3 regions of the Exiguobacterium sp. UBA6309 genome follow, and region 2 is predicted to be linked to each of the others. Evidence: riboswitches for the same ligand, from Rfam matches in the RefSeq annotation. Region 2 holds a riboswitch; each other region holds the start of a gene.
The links. A riboswitch is a leader RNA that binds a small molecule or an ion and turns the genes downstream of it on or off. The one in region 2 is predicted to bind S-adenosylmethionine.
Positions count from the first base shown of each region.

Region 1: linked by a shared signal. The riboswitch ahead of B3M90_RS12835 (alpha/beta hydrolase) and the one ahead of B3M90_RS03355 (2,3-diketo-5-methylthiopentyl-1-phosphate enolase) in region 2 are both predicted to bind S-adenosylmethionine.
Region 3: linked by a shared signal. The riboswitch ahead of B3M90_RS05965 (LLM class flavin-dependent oxidoreductase) and the one ahead of B3M90_RS03355 (2,3-diketo-5-methylthiopentyl-1-phosphate enolase) in region 2 are both predicted to bind S-adenosylmethionine.

Region 1 is NZ_DJTL01000037.1:96-5,245, forward strand. Features, by position in the region: partial or broken gene B3M90_RS12825 (methionine ABC transporter permease) at 1-380, opposite strand, end outside; gene B3M90_RS12830 (methionine ABC transporter ATP-binding protein) at 370-1,398, opposite strand; SAM riboswitch class I at 1,485-1,588, opposite strand; SAM riboswitch class I at 1,838-1,939, shown strand; gene B3M90_RS12835 (alpha/beta hydrolase) at 2,007-2,765, shown strand; gene B3M90_RS12840 (thymidine kinase) at 2,846-3,460, opposite strand; gene B3M90_RS12845 (DedA family protein) at 3,644-4,294, shown strand; gene B3M90_RS12850 (type B 50S ribosomal protein L31) at 4,330-4,575, opposite strand; gene rho (transcription termination factor Rho) at 4,667-5,150, opposite strand, start outside.
Region 2 is NZ_DJTL01000012.1:13,304-18,453, reverse strand. Features, by position in the region: gene B3M90_RS03360 (2-hydroxy-3-keto-5-methylthiopentenyl-1-phosphate phosphatase) at 1-660, opposite strand; gene B3M90_RS03365 (methylthioribulose 1-phosphate dehydratase) at 1-4, opposite strand, end outside; gene B3M90_RS03355 (2,3-diketo-5-methylthiopentyl-1-phosphate enolase) at 657-1,847, opposite strand; SAM riboswitch class I at 1,918-2,019, opposite strand; SAM riboswitch class I at 2,225-2,328, shown strand; gene mtnK (S-methyl-5-thioribose kinase) at 2,407-3,573, shown strand; gene mtnA (S-methyl-5-thioribose-1-phosphate isomerase) at 3,570-4,619, shown strand; gene B3M90_RS03340 (sugar ABC transporter substrate-binding protein) at 4,631-5,150, shown strand, end outside.
Region 3 is NZ_DJTL01000020.1:93,938-99,087, forward strand. Features, by position in the region: gene B3M90_RS05955 (DUF817 domain-containing protein) at 98-883, shown strand; gene B3M90_RS05960 (DUF975 family protein) at 1,077-1,715, shown strand; SAM riboswitch class I at 1,825-1,927, shown strand; gene B3M90_RS05965 (LLM class flavin-dependent oxidoreductase) at 2,002-3,060, shown strand; gene B3M90_RS05970 (ATP-grasp domain-containing protein) at 3,057-4,004, shown strand; gene B3M90_RS05975 (hypothetical protein) at 4,083-4,550, shown strand; gene B3M90_RS05980 (NUDIX domain-containing protein) at 4,777-5,150, opposite strand, start outside.

The DNA.
Region 1 (5,150 bases), on a different contig from region 2:
GCCCCCATCGCTTCTGCTGCCTCAAGGACACCTTTGTCGACTTCAAGTAAGGAACTCTCGATCAGCCGTGCCATATACGGGGCGGCATAAAAGACGAGTGGAACGATGGCGGCTTCTGTTCCGATCGACGTCTGGACGATCAACCGTGTCAACGGGATGATCGCAACAAGTAAGATGATGAACGGAATCGAGCGGAAAATATTGACGATACTGTTGAAGAACGTGAACAACGGAACATTTTCAAGTAACGCTCCTTTTCGCGTGACGACAAGCAGGATACCGAGTGGTAAGCCGATCAAGGTCGAGAACAAGAGCGAAACGGATACCATCGTCATCGTCTGCAAGAATGCTGTCCAGATATCACTGTAGTTAACTAGCATCAGCGAGCACCTCCTCAACGGTTACCTGCGCCTGATCGATGTACTGTAACGTTCGTTTCACTTCTGTCGTCTCACCGATCAGTTCAACGAGTAATGTGCCGAACGGCGTATCCTGCAACTCCGTGATGCTACCGTGCAGGATATTGACATCGACGTCGAAGCGTTTTGCGACTTGCGATAAGAGTGGTTGTCCGGTGTGATGTCCAAGGAAGTGAATCTTATAGATTGGATTCGCATTCCGGGACTCGATCAACTGACGAATCGACGCTGGAATCTCGTCATGCATGACGGAGCGAACGAAATTTTTCGCTGTCTCAGTCTGCGGGTTTGAAAAGACATCAAAGACCGTTCCTGACTCGATCAACTTTCCAGCTTCAATGACGGCGACCCGGTCGCAAATCTCCCGGATGACGCCCATCTCGTGGGTGATCAAGAGAATCGTTATCCCGTACTCGGCATTGATCCGTTTTAATAACTGAAGAATATGATGTGTCGTTTGGGGATCAAGTGCTGACGTCGCTTCGTCACATAAAAGGACGGAAGGTTGCGTCGCGAGTGCCCGGGCGATACCAACGCGCTGTTTCTGCCCACCCGACAATTGATCCGGATAATGATCTGCTTTGTCCGCGAGATCGACGAATTCGAGTAACTCCGTCACCCGGCGGCGAATTTCGTCTTTCTTGACGCCTGCGAGAACGAGTGGTTTCGCGACATTCGTAAAGACCGTGTTCGCATTCAACAGATTGAAGTGCTGAAAGATCATCCCGATCCGTTGTTTTGCTTGGCGTAACTTTTTCGGAGACAGTTGCGTTAAATCTTCCCCATCGACCGTCACCGTTCCTGACGTCGGTCGTTCTAACAGATTGACGCAGCGGAGCAGTGAACTTTTTCCGGCACCGCTAAAACCGATGACCCCAAAGATTTCACCTTTTTCGATCGTCAGGTCGACACCGTCGAGCGCTGCAATCGTCTGATCTTTCGTGACGTACGTTTTTTTGACTTGATGAAATGCAATCATTCCGTTTTCCCCCTTCGTTCAACAAAAAAGGCCCCTTCTTGAGAAACAAGAAGAGACCTGGATCCGCACAGTGGCAGAATCCACTCCACTCATCTCTCAGACATCTGTCTGATGGAATTGGCACAGTGCTCATAATGAGTCTGTTGCCGAGGTTTCGTAGGGCCAGTCCCTCCACCTCTCTGGATAAGTATTGCGGTATGAAATTCGTATGTGTGTTGTTGTGTTGTTGCTTATGTCGTAAAACTAATTTTTACATTACGGGTCGAACCTTTAAAAGTCAACCAACTTTTCAAAAATAATCCATTTGGCGCATATCGATGGATGAACAAGTTATGAGTTAGCTTACTGAACGGATCATGATTCGTCAAGAACGATTTGACAAGTCATTTTCGGTCGTGCTACCATCGTTTCAATGATTAATCCGACAATTCCAATATGATATTTATCAAGAGTGAACGAGAGACCTGGCTCTATGACTTCACGGCAACCTGCAATCTGTAAGGTGCTCCGACCAGCAAAGCGCGGCTTTGGATGATACGGTGAAAAACTCGTGGGCGTCCAAGCAGTGACGTCGACGAGTTTTTTTCATGAATGGAGGAAAAATAGTAATGATGAACTATCCTGTATTGACTGGTGCTGAAGCATTTTATCTTCAAGGTGGACCGATCGGCATTCTAATCTGTCATGGTTTTAACGCCACTCCGCAGAGTGTCCGGGACGTCGGTGAGGCATTTGCTGCCGAAGGTTTTACCGTCTATGCCCCGCGCTTACGTGGACATGGAACGAACGTCCGCGAGTTTGAACAATCGACTGCTCGATGTTGGAAGCAAAGCCTGCAAGACGGCTATGCACGTTTACAAGAAACATGCGATCAAGTCTTCGTCATCGGTCAATCAATGGGCGCGACGCTCGCACTATCGCTCGCCGCTGACGGGATTCCATTTTCAGGCATCATTACGATCAATGCCGCTCTCTCCGTTCCATCCTATGAAGCACTTTCGTTCGAGGACGGTCCACAGTACTTACCGGAAGGGGCACCGGACATTAAGCGAGCAGCCTTCGAAATCATTTATGACCTCGTTCCGATCCGTTGTGCGTTCGAACTCGTCCGTCTAATGGATGAGACAAAAGGACGCCTCGGATCCATTCTCCTGCCGACATTGATTCTCTACTCGGCGACCGATCACGTCGTTCCGCCGTCGAGCTCGGATTATCTGCACCAGCACATCGGGACGAATGATAAACGAATCTACTGTCTCCTCAACTCGTACCACGTCGCGACCCTCGATCATGATCAGGATTTGATCGTGCGTGAGACGATTCGTTTCATCGAACGCTCGAGTCGTTTCTCACAGGAAACGGGATAAAAAAAACAGCTATTCGTCTTCACTTAGAAGCGAACAGCTGTTACATCAAAGGACGACCATCATCGGTTCGTCTTTTTTGTTTATCCTTTTTGGTGTTGCATCGTTTGGAGCGGCTTCGGCTTTCCTGGCACTTCATGGCAGTGGCGGCACCGTGGCTCATACGATTCTGAAGCGCCGACTAAAATGATCGGATCATCATAGTTCGCTGGTTTTCCATCAATCAAACGTTGTGTCCGGGAAGCCGGATCGCCACATGAGAGACAGATCGCCTGAAGTTTCGTCACAAATTCTGCGCGCGCCAGTAATTCCGGCATCTTGCCAAATGGCTCTGCCCGGAAATCCTGATCGAGTCCTGCACAAATGACGCGTTTTCCGTCTTGCGCAAGTGCTTCGATGACTTGAACGATCTCATCATCAAAGAATTGAACTTCATCAATTCCGACAATTTGTGTTTCTTCCGCTACTGCTGCATAGAGATCACGACTCGTCGCCATTGGAATCGCCACGATGGAATTTCCGATGTGAGAGACGACATGCTCTTCATGGTACCGGTCGTCGATTGCCGGCTTGAATACTTGAACGGGCAGTTTGCCGTACTGTGCCCGTCTGACACGACGAATCAACTCTTCCGATTTCCCGGAAAACATACTACCACAAATTACTTCGATCCAGCCGTACTGATTTATTACATGCATCATCGTCCGACACCGTCCTCTAAAAATAGTCACTTTAACGAGTATAGCTCGAAACGGTATTGAGAAAAAGGGTTGACTTCCGGAAATCAAAATTCATTTTTTCTTTACCTAGAATTTTTGTCCTTTCATTCCAACCTTCATCCATTTCCTGTACACTAAAGAAGAAGATTCTCGCGAAAGAAGGTGTCCCCGATTCCTCATCTCTTACATGACATTCTGCACCAATATGGCGCCCTTGGTCTTTCCGTCCTTCTCGCAGGTGGTATCGTGGGATTGCCGGTTCCTGATGAGACCTTGCTCGTCCTGTCCGGTTTTTGGATGCATCAAGGCAATCTACCGCTGTTCGGTACGATTCTTGCCGCTTACGCTGGCAGTTGCATCGGAATGACGATTAGCTACGTGCTGGGCTTAAAACTCGGCATGCCCCTGTTGCATCGCGTCGGACCAAAGATGCGCATCTCAGAAAAACACATTCTCTCCGCTGAAGCCGGATTTCGTCGTTACGGCAAATCGGTCTTGATCATCGGTTACTACATACCTGGTCTTCGCCAACTCTCTGCCTTTTTTGCAGGTGTTTCAAAAATGCCGTTTCGCATTTTTGCGAGTTACGCGTATACAGGTGCTTTGATTTGGGTCAGTGTGTTCTTGGGCGCCGGCTACTTTGTTGGTCGTCATATCTCGTTCCACAAAGTCGTCGACTACATCTTGGCACATCCAGAAGCCATGCCGTACTTGATCGGGATTGTCGGCGGGATTGCTTTCTCGTTCGTCTTAAAGACGTACCTTACGTACCGTTCGCAATTCAGCCTATACAAAAACAGCCTGCTTCCGTAATGGAGGCAGGCTGCTTTTTAAGAACCGGCAAGTAATTACTTGCGGCCGTATTTTTTGTTGAAGCGATCGACACGACCATCTGCCGCGTTGAACTTTTGACGACCTGTATAGAATGGGTGCGAGTCTGAAGACACATCCACACGGATGAGTGGGTACTCGTTACCATCTTCCCAAGTGATCGTTTCGTTCGAAGAACGAGTAGAACCGCTTAAGAATTTGTACTCAGTCGTTGAATCCATAAATACTACTTTGTTGTAGTTAGGGTGAATTCCTTGTTTCATGGTTGATTTCTCTCCTTCCGCCCTGGTCCATTTGCTGAGCCAGAGTAAGTTACCTTCCTATACTAAACGATTTTTTTACGCGTCGCAATAGTTATTTTTCCGTCGTCGTTTCCTTCTTGACGGTACGCGGTTTAGCAGGTGCACGTCGGACCGTCTTCTTCTTTTCTTTCTCAAGTTCAGCAAAAAATTCTTCATTATTTTTCGTGTCGCGAATCTTACGCAGGAACGTATCGACGAACTCGTTCGACTCGTTCATCGTCCGACGAATCGTCCAGAGCGCATCGAGTTGCTCTTTCGGAAGCAAGAGTTCTTCCTTCCGCGTACCTGATTTGCGAATGTCGATTGCCGGGAAGATTCGGCGTTCCGACAGCTTACGATCGAGATGTAGCTCCATGTTTCCTGTTCCTTTGAATTCCTCATAGATGACGTCATCCATGCGGGATCCCGTCTCGACGAGTGCCGTCGCAAGAATCGTCAAACTGCCACCATGTTCGATGTTTCGCGCCGCACCAAAGAACCGTTTTGGTTTGTGGAACGCTGCTGGGTCAATCCCCCCTGAAAGCGTCCGTCCGCTT
Region 2 (5,150 bases):
TCATGTTGTCACCTCCGCTCGTGTTAAATCATGAACGATATCGTGGAACGTCTCAAACGGTGTATAGGCGATATCGTTCTCTTCACACAACGTGATCAGATAATCACGGGCATAGACACGATCCGCTTGTTTTGCGAGTTCGAAGTCCGTCACCGAGTCGCCGATGACGATGATGACGTCACCGTCTTTACGTAGTGTCCGGGCAACGGACGTTTTACAACAGCCGCACCCGTTCGTGCAATGGGTATCGCAGGCGTTTGGCCAATCGATATGGACGAATGGACCACTAAAATCAGCGACGCTACAGTAAATCTGTTCTTGGTCGAGGAATGGCGCTAAGATTGGTTCGACGAAAAAGTCCATTCCACCGCTGACGATCGAAAAATCGATGCCTTGACGACGACTGTACTGCAGTAACTCCGAAAATCCGTCGCGAATGACTGCACGCTCCAACAAAAAGTCAAGATAGGCTGTTTTTCCGTCAGACGGCAGAAGTGCGAACATTTGCCCGACACCACTCTGAATCGATAACGTCCGGTCGAGTACACCGCGTTTTAACGGTTCGAAGTCACTCGCTGGCGCAAATGCCTGCATGAGTGCGATGATGTTATCCTGTGTCGTCACCGTCCCGTCGAAGTCACAAAGAATCCGTACGGTCATGACTTGATCCCCCAAGCGTCGAGGGCAATTCGTAATTCTTCATGACGCGATGCTGCCGTCGATAGGGATTCATTTGCGAGTGCCGCATCGAGTGCCTGACGGAAAGCAATGACACCAGCCGCAGCACCTTGCGGATGACCATGTACGCCGCCGCCGGCGTTGATGACGGAATCGATCCCGAAGTCTCGTACGAGTTGAGCGACGAGTCCAGGATGAATACCGGCTGAAGGAACCGGGAAGATTGATTTCGTCTGACCGAGACGGGTCGCTTCGACCGCGATACCACGGGCGACATCCTTTGGCAAAGCGACATTGCCGTAAGGAGACGGGAATAGCGTCAAGTCTGCTCCAGCAGCGCGCGGTAATGTGCCGAGTAAGACAGGAGCTGCGACTCCGTGATTCGGGCTAGCGATCAACGCACCGCTATATGCCGGATGATTGAAAATCGGAACGTTGATTTCCGGATCACTTGCCAGTTCGCGTAAGACGTCGAGTCCGTATGTGAAGGTATTCAGCAAGAAAGCAGTCGCTCCAGCATCAATCAATCGCTTGGCTTGATCCTTGAGCGTAAAGACAGGACCGCTGAGTGTGATCGCATATAACGCACGTTTACCGGTCCGTTGGAAGTGAGCATCGATGACCTCACGTCCGATCCGTGCCCGGTCAATCGTTGGTGTCAATGGATTGTCGTATAGGATCTCATCGTCTTTGACGAGATCGATCCCACCAGCGAGTTGTCCTTCGAGTTGATCACGAAGGAACGATAAATCGCGTCCGATGACTCCTTTGAAGATGCTCATTAATAGTGGGCGATCTTCGACACCGATCAAGGAACGGACCCCTTCGATCCCGAACTTTGCACCTGGAAAGTCCGACGTAAATGTATCGGGTAGTAGCAATTCCGTTAATTTGATTTCACCGTCGAGTGAGAGTTTCCCGAAGACGGTCGTCAGAATCGCAGAAAAGTCGCGCGATACGTTATGTTCCGGGTAACGAATCGTGATATATCCTTTGCCATCGCGCTCTTCGGTATGTACGACTTCCCCTTTGAACGAGGCAAGTTGTTGTTGTTCGAGATGATTCAGTTCCGTCCAAGAACCGACTGTCAGACCAAGCGCGAGTTGTTCAGCGCGCTGCTCGAGTCGATCACGGGCAGTCAATTGATAAGTAGCAGTGATATAAGCCATGTCTTTCCTCCTTCAACAAAAAAATGGTCTCTCGTCAGCGACAAGAGACCATGAATGATTCGAACGTGGACTCTTATCTGTCAGCTTAGTAGCTGCAAGAATTAGCACCGTGCCAAAAGGTCGGTTGCTGCGACATCGTAGGGCTTGTCCCTCCGTCTGCTCTTGATAAGAATTGGATGAAATTGTGAAATCTAATTGCAATTTTTACATGAGAATCGCCACTTGTCAAACTATTTTTAGAAAATTTATTTTTTTGAAAATACTCTTTCTATAGATGACTTAAAAATGATATCCGTTTCTGCTTGATTTCGATTTGACAGCGAGGAAGTCGATTGCGTAAGATTCAAATCAATATCACACACGACAACTACATACGACTCTTATCGCGAGTTGGCAGAGGGAATTGGCCCGATGACGCCGCAGCAACCGACCACTGGGCACGGTGCTACATCCAACAGACGTTTCGTCTGAGAGATAAGAGGACGCAGTGACTTTTCTGCGCCTCTTTTCGATGACGAAAAGAGGCGCTTTTTCGTGTATCACATAGGGGGAAACTGAGATGACATATAAAGCATTCACAGAACAGGACGCGATTGATTGTGTTCGGACATTAGGACTGATCGGCGATGGAGCCGTCGAAGCAGAAGAGATTGGCGACGGGAACCTCAACCTCGTCTTTCGGATTCGAGAAGGCGAACATCGCTTGATTTTAAAACAAGCATTACCATATGCGAAGGTCGTCGGGGAGAGCTGGCCGTTATCGCTCGAACGAGCGTGGATCGAGCAATCCGCACTCCGTGAATTCGCACGGCATGCCGTACCGTTCGTGCCACGTGTTTTTCATGCTAGTCATGAAGAGGCATATACGGTCATGGAAGATCTTTCACATCTGACGATCGTTCGAAGTGGTTTACTCGCAGGTGAACAGTATCCGTTGCTTGCGGAACATATCGGTTCTTATCTCGCTCGGACGTTATTCCATACATCGGACTTTGCGCTTGGTCCGGTTGAAAAGAAACGTGTCGCCCGAACGTACTACAATCCAGACTTGTGCGACATCACGGAAAAATTAATCTTCACGGATCCGTTTCATGACGCGGAGACGAACGAGATTGAAGCCGGACTCGAAGAAGAGGTGGCACGTCTATGGGCAGACGATGAGTTGAAACGCGAAGTCGCAAAACTCGAAGCGCTCTTCATCACGAAAGGAGATGCATTGCTGCACGGCGATCTACATACAGGAAGCATCTTCGCCTCGGCGACGGAAACGAAAGTCATCGACCCTGAATTCGCCTTTTATGGTCCATTCGGATTCGATGTCGGGCAGTTCATTGCGCATCTATTCTTCGCGGCATATCCGGATTACCCTACACGACGTGGCGCCCGAATCAAGGATATCGATACGTTCTGGCTGACGTTTGCTTCAACGTTCCGTGCATTATGGGAACGGGAAGCCGTCGAACCATTCCGGGCATCGGGGCTCGTCGACGATGTACTGAGCACGATCTTGCAGGATGCCCTTGGCTTTGCCGGTTGCGAATTGATTCGGCGGACGATCGGCCTTGCACCGGTCGCTGATTTAGAATCAATCGATTCAACGACGGAACGCTTAGAGCGGAAACGTCACGCTCTTCGTCTAGGAGCGGCGTTAATCAAACGCCGTACAGAATGCCGGACATTCGATGATTTACGAAACTTTGACGTAACGGAGGAACTGAGCCGATGACTACATTCGTTCAAAGTATCCGTTACGAAGATCGTGTCTTGACGATTCTCGATCAGACACGTCTACCGCAAGAAGAGCACTATGAAGTCATTGCTGATCTCGCGCAAGCGGTTGAGGCGATTAAACAACTACGTGTCCGGGGCGCACCTGCGATCAGCTTATTCGGTGGATTCGTGCTCGTTCAAGAAGCGTACCGCTTTGAAGCAGAGCTACCGGTCTACAAGCAAGCCTTGCTTGAGACATCGGCGACGTTACTCGCGACACGACCGACGGCCGTCAACTTGCGAAATGTCCTCGATCAATTGAATCCAATCATTCAAGACGGGACGTCGGTAGAAGTGATTCGCGAACGGTTGGAAAAACGGACGGTCGCCTTATACGACCAGGATGCGCAGACGTCACGTCAAATCGGGATTCATGCACTGGAATTGTTCCAGTCAGGCGACCGGATCCTAACGATTTGTAATGCTGGATCGATTGCGACCGCTGCTTATGGAACGGCACTTGCGCCGTTCTACATCGCAAAAGAACGCGGCATCGAATTATCCGTTTTTGCGAGTGAGACGCGACCGTTACTGCAGGGAGCACGATTGACGACATGGGAGCTGCAACGTGCCGGCATCGATGTCACGTTAATTACGGACAACATGGTCGCCCATACGCTGAAAGAAAAACAGATCGATGCGATCATCGTCGGTGCCGACCGCATTACACGAAACGGAGATACGGCGAATAAGATCGGGACGTTCCAATTGGCACTGCTCGCGCAAGCTTTTGGTATTCCGTTTTACGTCGCAGCACCGCTCTCGACGTTCGACTTCTCGCTCGTTTCCGGAGACGCGATCGAAATCGAAGAACGTGATCCGCAGGAAGTGACGACTGTCCAAGGTGTCGCGACAGCACCGGGAGGCGTCGCTGTCTTCAACCCGGCGTTTGATGTCACACCACACACATTGATCACGGGCATCATTACCGAACTTGGTGTCATCACGCAACCGAATGAAGAAACGATTGAACAATTAACAGGGCTTCAACCCCTCGGATAAGGAGATATGTCATGAAAAAACTAGCTTACGCCGTCCTAGCACCGGCACTGTTACTAGCGGCTTGTGCGAATGGAGAAGCCACGACGACGAAGGTCGTCAAGGATGTACCAAAAGGGGTTCAATCGGACGTCAAGATCGCCGTCATCCGCAACCTAGCATCGGACGACCATACGAAACAATTCCTTGATGGCGCACGAAGTGAAGGCGAAGCGCTTGGCTTTAAAGTCAGCACGTTCATTTCGGAAGGTAACGACGTCAAGTTCAAGGAGCTGGTCGCGCAAGCGATTCAGCAAGATTATGATGGGCTCATCATCTCGCATGGTAAGGAAGACTACGCCTATGACATGATTAAACCAGCGGTCGACAAAGGGCTGAAGGTCGTGACGTTCGATACGGTCACGAAGAAAAAAGGAACGGCGTTAAAAGGTGTGACGGAAACATTCCAAAACGATCATCAACTCGCGAAGCTATCGCTTGATGAAGTGACGAAGGTGACGGACAAAAAGCCGGTCCGTGTCATCAAACTTTGGT
Region 3 (5,150 bases), on a different contig from region 2:
TAGAAGAAGAAAGACGAAATTTTCCGTTTTTTCCATCTTAAGAAGGAGGGGAAGGTCGAAAGAGAAACGTATACTGAAGAAAAAAGGAGATGACAGGATGAAAGCGATCCGGCACCTGATTCGTTTTACATACATAGAAGCCGTCTGTTGCGTCTTTCCCGTCATGATTTTCGCAGCGCTTGCTCTTTCACGTTATCTTCCTGCTGAACCGATCGCGCGATACGATCTCCTGTTGCTATGGTGTCTTCTCGTCCAAATCGTCTTACTTGTCACGCGTTATGAAACGCTGGAAGAGTTCAAACTGATCTTACTCTTTCACGTGATTGGTCTAGCACTTGAACTGTTCAAAGTGAACGTTGGGTCTTGGAGTTATCCGGAACAGGCTCTAACGAAAGTGGCTGGTGTTCCCTTGTATGCAGGATTCATGTATGCAAGTGTCGCAAGTTATGTCTGTCAAGCGTTCCGAAGATTTCATTTACGCTTCACAGCATTTCCACCGCCTTGGCTTGCGATCAGCGTAGGCAGTCTCGTCTATCTCAACTTCTTCACCCACCATTGGATCTTCGATGCACGCTGGCTATTGATGGTCCTCGTCGTCCTTGTCTTCTATAAGTCATGGGTTCATTTTACGATCGAGCAGACGATCTACCGGATGCCGCTCGTCCTATCCTTTTTACTGATTGCCTTTTTCATTTGGATTGCGGAGAACATCGTGACGTTCTTTAAAGGCTGGGTCTATCCGCATCAGGAAGGAGGCTGGGCAGTCGTTGATCTTGGAAAATTGTCTTCTTGGTTCCTGCTTGTGATCATCACGGTTTTGATCGTCATCGTCGCGAAATACAAGCGTCAGGATCCGGCTGTGGAGATATATCAGCGTACATAGACGAAAAACATGACATTTCGTTTGCGATGAAGCGCTTCGATGTTCAACGTTCGTTCTAACATGTGGACGACAACTTGAGCGTGCTTGGCTCAACCAGCAACGAGACGGGAAATTATTGAAAAAAGAGTGAAACATTAGAAATTTTAAGCCGTAGAGTAAGGTGAGAACTTATTTTTTAAGGAGGACCTTACTCATGTCATCTCAATTAAAAAAAGCAGCGAAGGAGTCGCTCAGGGGTCGTTGGGGATTTGCAGTCCTAGCTTTTCTGCTGTTTAGTATTATTCAGGGTGTTCCTAATTTATTTGGATCGGATATCGATGAGCCGTCTAGTAGTATAGATCTCGTTGTATCATTGGTGTCGATTTTATTGATTCCAGTAGGAGTCGGTTGGACATGGATTGCCATGTCGATTGCTCGTGGCGAAGAAACGAAAGTGACGGATTTGTTTGAGCCATATGGTATGTTCCTGAAAGTGGTGGGGCTGGCCATTGTTCAGTTCATCTTTATCGCGCTCTGGACGTTACTCTTAATCATCCCTGGTATCATCAAGTCATTCTCTTACTTGTTGACGTTCTACATCCTTCGAGATGAACCATCGATCGGTATCCTCGAGGCCATCACGCGTTCACGCCAACTCATGGATGGTCATAAGATGGAAGCATTCTTACTCTTCCTATCATTCATTGGTTGGGCATTACTTGTAATCGTTACACTTGGTCTTGCTGTCTTATGGGTTGGACCATACTTCAGCGTCACGCTTGCCAAATTCTATGATCGTGTTCGTGGTGAACAAGCACCAGAGCCAACATCAGATTTCGTCGCACCATATTAATCCGGAATCCCGACACTACGTCGGGATTTTTCTTTGAAATAAATCCGATAGGAAAAGACGGTTTAATGGTTGCTTTAGTTCAATGAATTCTGTACGATGAATGCAACACATCTTATCTAGAGAAGTCGAGGGACTGGCCCGAAGACACTTCAGCAACCCCGCTATGGCGGAAGGTGCTACTTCCAGGAAGGAATACCTTCTGAAGATAAGAGCGGACAGGACAAGATACCGTCGCTCTTTTCGAACTTCGAAAAGAGCGTTTTTTTATGATAAGGGGGACGATGGAGTGGAGTATGGTTTTTGGTTACCGATTTTTGGGGGATGGTTACGTAACGTCGAGGATGAACAGATGCCAGCAACATTCGATTATGCGAAACAAGTCGCACAAACAGCTGAACGCATCGGCTTCTCGACGACGTTGATTGCGGAATTGAACTTGAACGATATCAAAGGCATCAAGGAACCGAGTCTTGAGGCATGGACAACGGCAGCGGCGATTGCTGCAACAACAGAACGCCTTGAGATCATGACAGCGGTTCGTCCCGGGTTCCATAATCCAGCGACGACGGCGAAGATGGCGGCAAACATCGATCAGTTGAGTGGAGGGCGATTTACGCTCAATGTCGTCTCAGCCTGGTGGGCAGAAGAAGCAAAACAATACAACGGTATTTTTACTGCACATGATGAGCGCTATGCCCGGACGGAAGAGTTCGTCACGGTCATGAAAGGACTATGGGCAGATGCGTCACCGTACAGCTTCTTCGGTCATCACTACACGATCGAACAGGCAGAACTCCATCCGAAACCCGTCCAGCGTCCGGGGATTAAGCTCTACGCTGGTGGAGAGAGTGAAGCCGGAAAACGGACGATCGTCGAACATTGTGATGCCTACGTCATGCATGGAGGCACTGTTGAAGAAGTAGCTCATAAAATTAATGATATGAAAGTACGCCGGGAAGCGACGGGACACGCACCGCTTGAGAGCTTCGGTCTTGCTGCCTACATCATTTGTCGGGATACGGAAGAAGAAGCGCTTCTTGAGTGGCAACGCATCACGGACGTTAAGGAAGACAGCGCCGGTTATGCCGGTTATCAAGATTTCATCAGTAAATCGCAACTCGAACAACAGGTCGAACGAAATGATTATTCCGTCTCGAACCGTGGTCTGCGACCGAACTTGATCGGAACACCAGAACAGATTGCCGAACGGATTCTAGCGTTCGAAGCCGTTGGTGTCACGTTGCTCTTGTTACAATTCTCACCACAACTTGAAGAAATGGAACGCTTTGCCCGTGACGTAATGCCACTGGTCGAAGCGAAACGAAAGGTAGGTCAACAATCATGACAAAAATTCATATTCTCCACGAAAACCAAGAATGGACGGATCATCTCATCAAACGTCTCGAAGAACTCAAGTTGCCGTACGAGCAGTGGCACTTAAATGAAGGAATCGTACCGTTAGATGAACTGCCGCCAGAAGGTGTCTTTTACAGTCGTATGAGTGCGTCTTCGCATACGCGGGGGCATCGTTACGCGCCGGAGTTGACGGAAGGGGTCCTCGCTTGGTTAGAAGAGCATGACCGGACCGTCTTTAACGGAACGCGTGCGCTTCGTCTTGAAGTCAGCAAAGTCAATCAATACACGGCGTTGCGGAAGGCTGGGATTCGTGTACCGAAGACGACGGCTGCCGTCGGACGCGATCAAATCGTACAAGCAGCAAAAGAGATCGGTGTTTCGTCATTCATCACGAAACACAACCGTGCCGGGAAAGGTCTCGGCGTCCAGTTATTCCATTCGATTGAAGCACTTGAAGCTTACCTCGATGGTCCGACATTCGACGAACCAGTCGATGGCATCACATTGATTCAAGAGTATATCCAAGCACCAGAACCGTACATCACGCGCTGTGAATTCGTAGGTGGAAAGTTCGTCTACGCGGTTCGAGTCGATACATCAGAAGGTTTTGAGCTTTGCCCAGCGGATGCATGTGTGATCGACGACTTGTTCTGCCCAGTTGGTGAAGAAGCGCCACAAACGCCGATGAAGTTCCAAATCGTTGAAGGCTTCGATGACCCGATCATCCAAAAGTATGAAGCATTCCTCCAAGCGAACCAAATCGCGGTCGCAGGCATCGAGTTCATTAAGGATGCGTCAGGTACGATCTATACGTATGACGTCAATACGAATACGAATTACAATTCGGATGCTGAGGCAGCTGCAGGACGCTACGGTATGCTCGAACTGGCCAAGTTCCTCGGAACAGCACTTGAAACAAGTACAGTAAAATAAGAATCGGCTTCCGCCCTGTCACCGGACGTTACAAGACCGGATGATGGGGTATTTCTATAGAAAGAAGGGGGCGGATCTATGATTACGTGGAGAGAAGAACGACAGCTCGACATCCTGATTGAGGAAGCATGGCACTTGTTTGATCACACGCGATTGCAGCGTTTGATTCCAAACGTCGTCCAGCACGAGGTGATTGAACGAAAACCGGGTGTCGTCGGTTCGACGTATCGTCAAACATACATGCAGGGTAATCGACTCGAAACCTATATCGTGACCGATTTAGCCTATACGAACGAGCCTGACTTCAAGCAAAATACGATTGGATTCACATTGGCTAAAATATTCAAGATCGAGATGACGTTTACGCTCAAACCACTTGGACACGATCGTTGTCTGTTGATTTATACAGGAAAAAATGAAGGAGTGAACTTCGTTGGGAAAAGTCTCTTGTCACTCGGTGGCGAACGAGAAAACGAGAAAATTGTTCAAGGCTTGTTGCAACGTGTCGAAGAAGAGGCAGCGAAACAAAAGAAGAACAATGCATGAAAAAACGGATTCCCGCACTGGGGAATCCGTTTTTTCATATCTTATCGATTCGTATACGATTTATGATCACTCGGTAAAACGGATAGGCAGTCGACACCTTGATAACGTTCTCGTTTTCTATCGCTGGATCGAGCGATTTTGGATTATCAAAATGCTTAGTTACCGACTACTATTTTTAAGTATAAATACGGTTATTAAATTTTCATTTAATCCAAAGATTATATCGTTACGATAGTAGACGCAAACGAGAAATCTGTGAATCATTTTGCATCTCATTCAGTGGTCGAAACCGAACAGCTCGTAATTCTTGTTGATTAAGCGATAGTTCAGGATCGATCCCGAGTCGAGGTCCAGGACTATCTAAGGCACGGCGAACGAGAAAACATGTCTCTGTTCCTTGATCCATTGAAATCTCGTAAAGTTTCCGTTCGACCGTGACGTGAAGATGCGTTTCTTCTAACACTTCTCGCATGATGGCTTGCTCTTTTGTTTCACCATTCGCGACACCTCCGCCGGGTAACGTCCAAAATGTCCGGGAAGGGGTATGTAATTCGACCATTAGGATCTGTTGCTCTTCAATCAACGCAGCGCATACCCGAT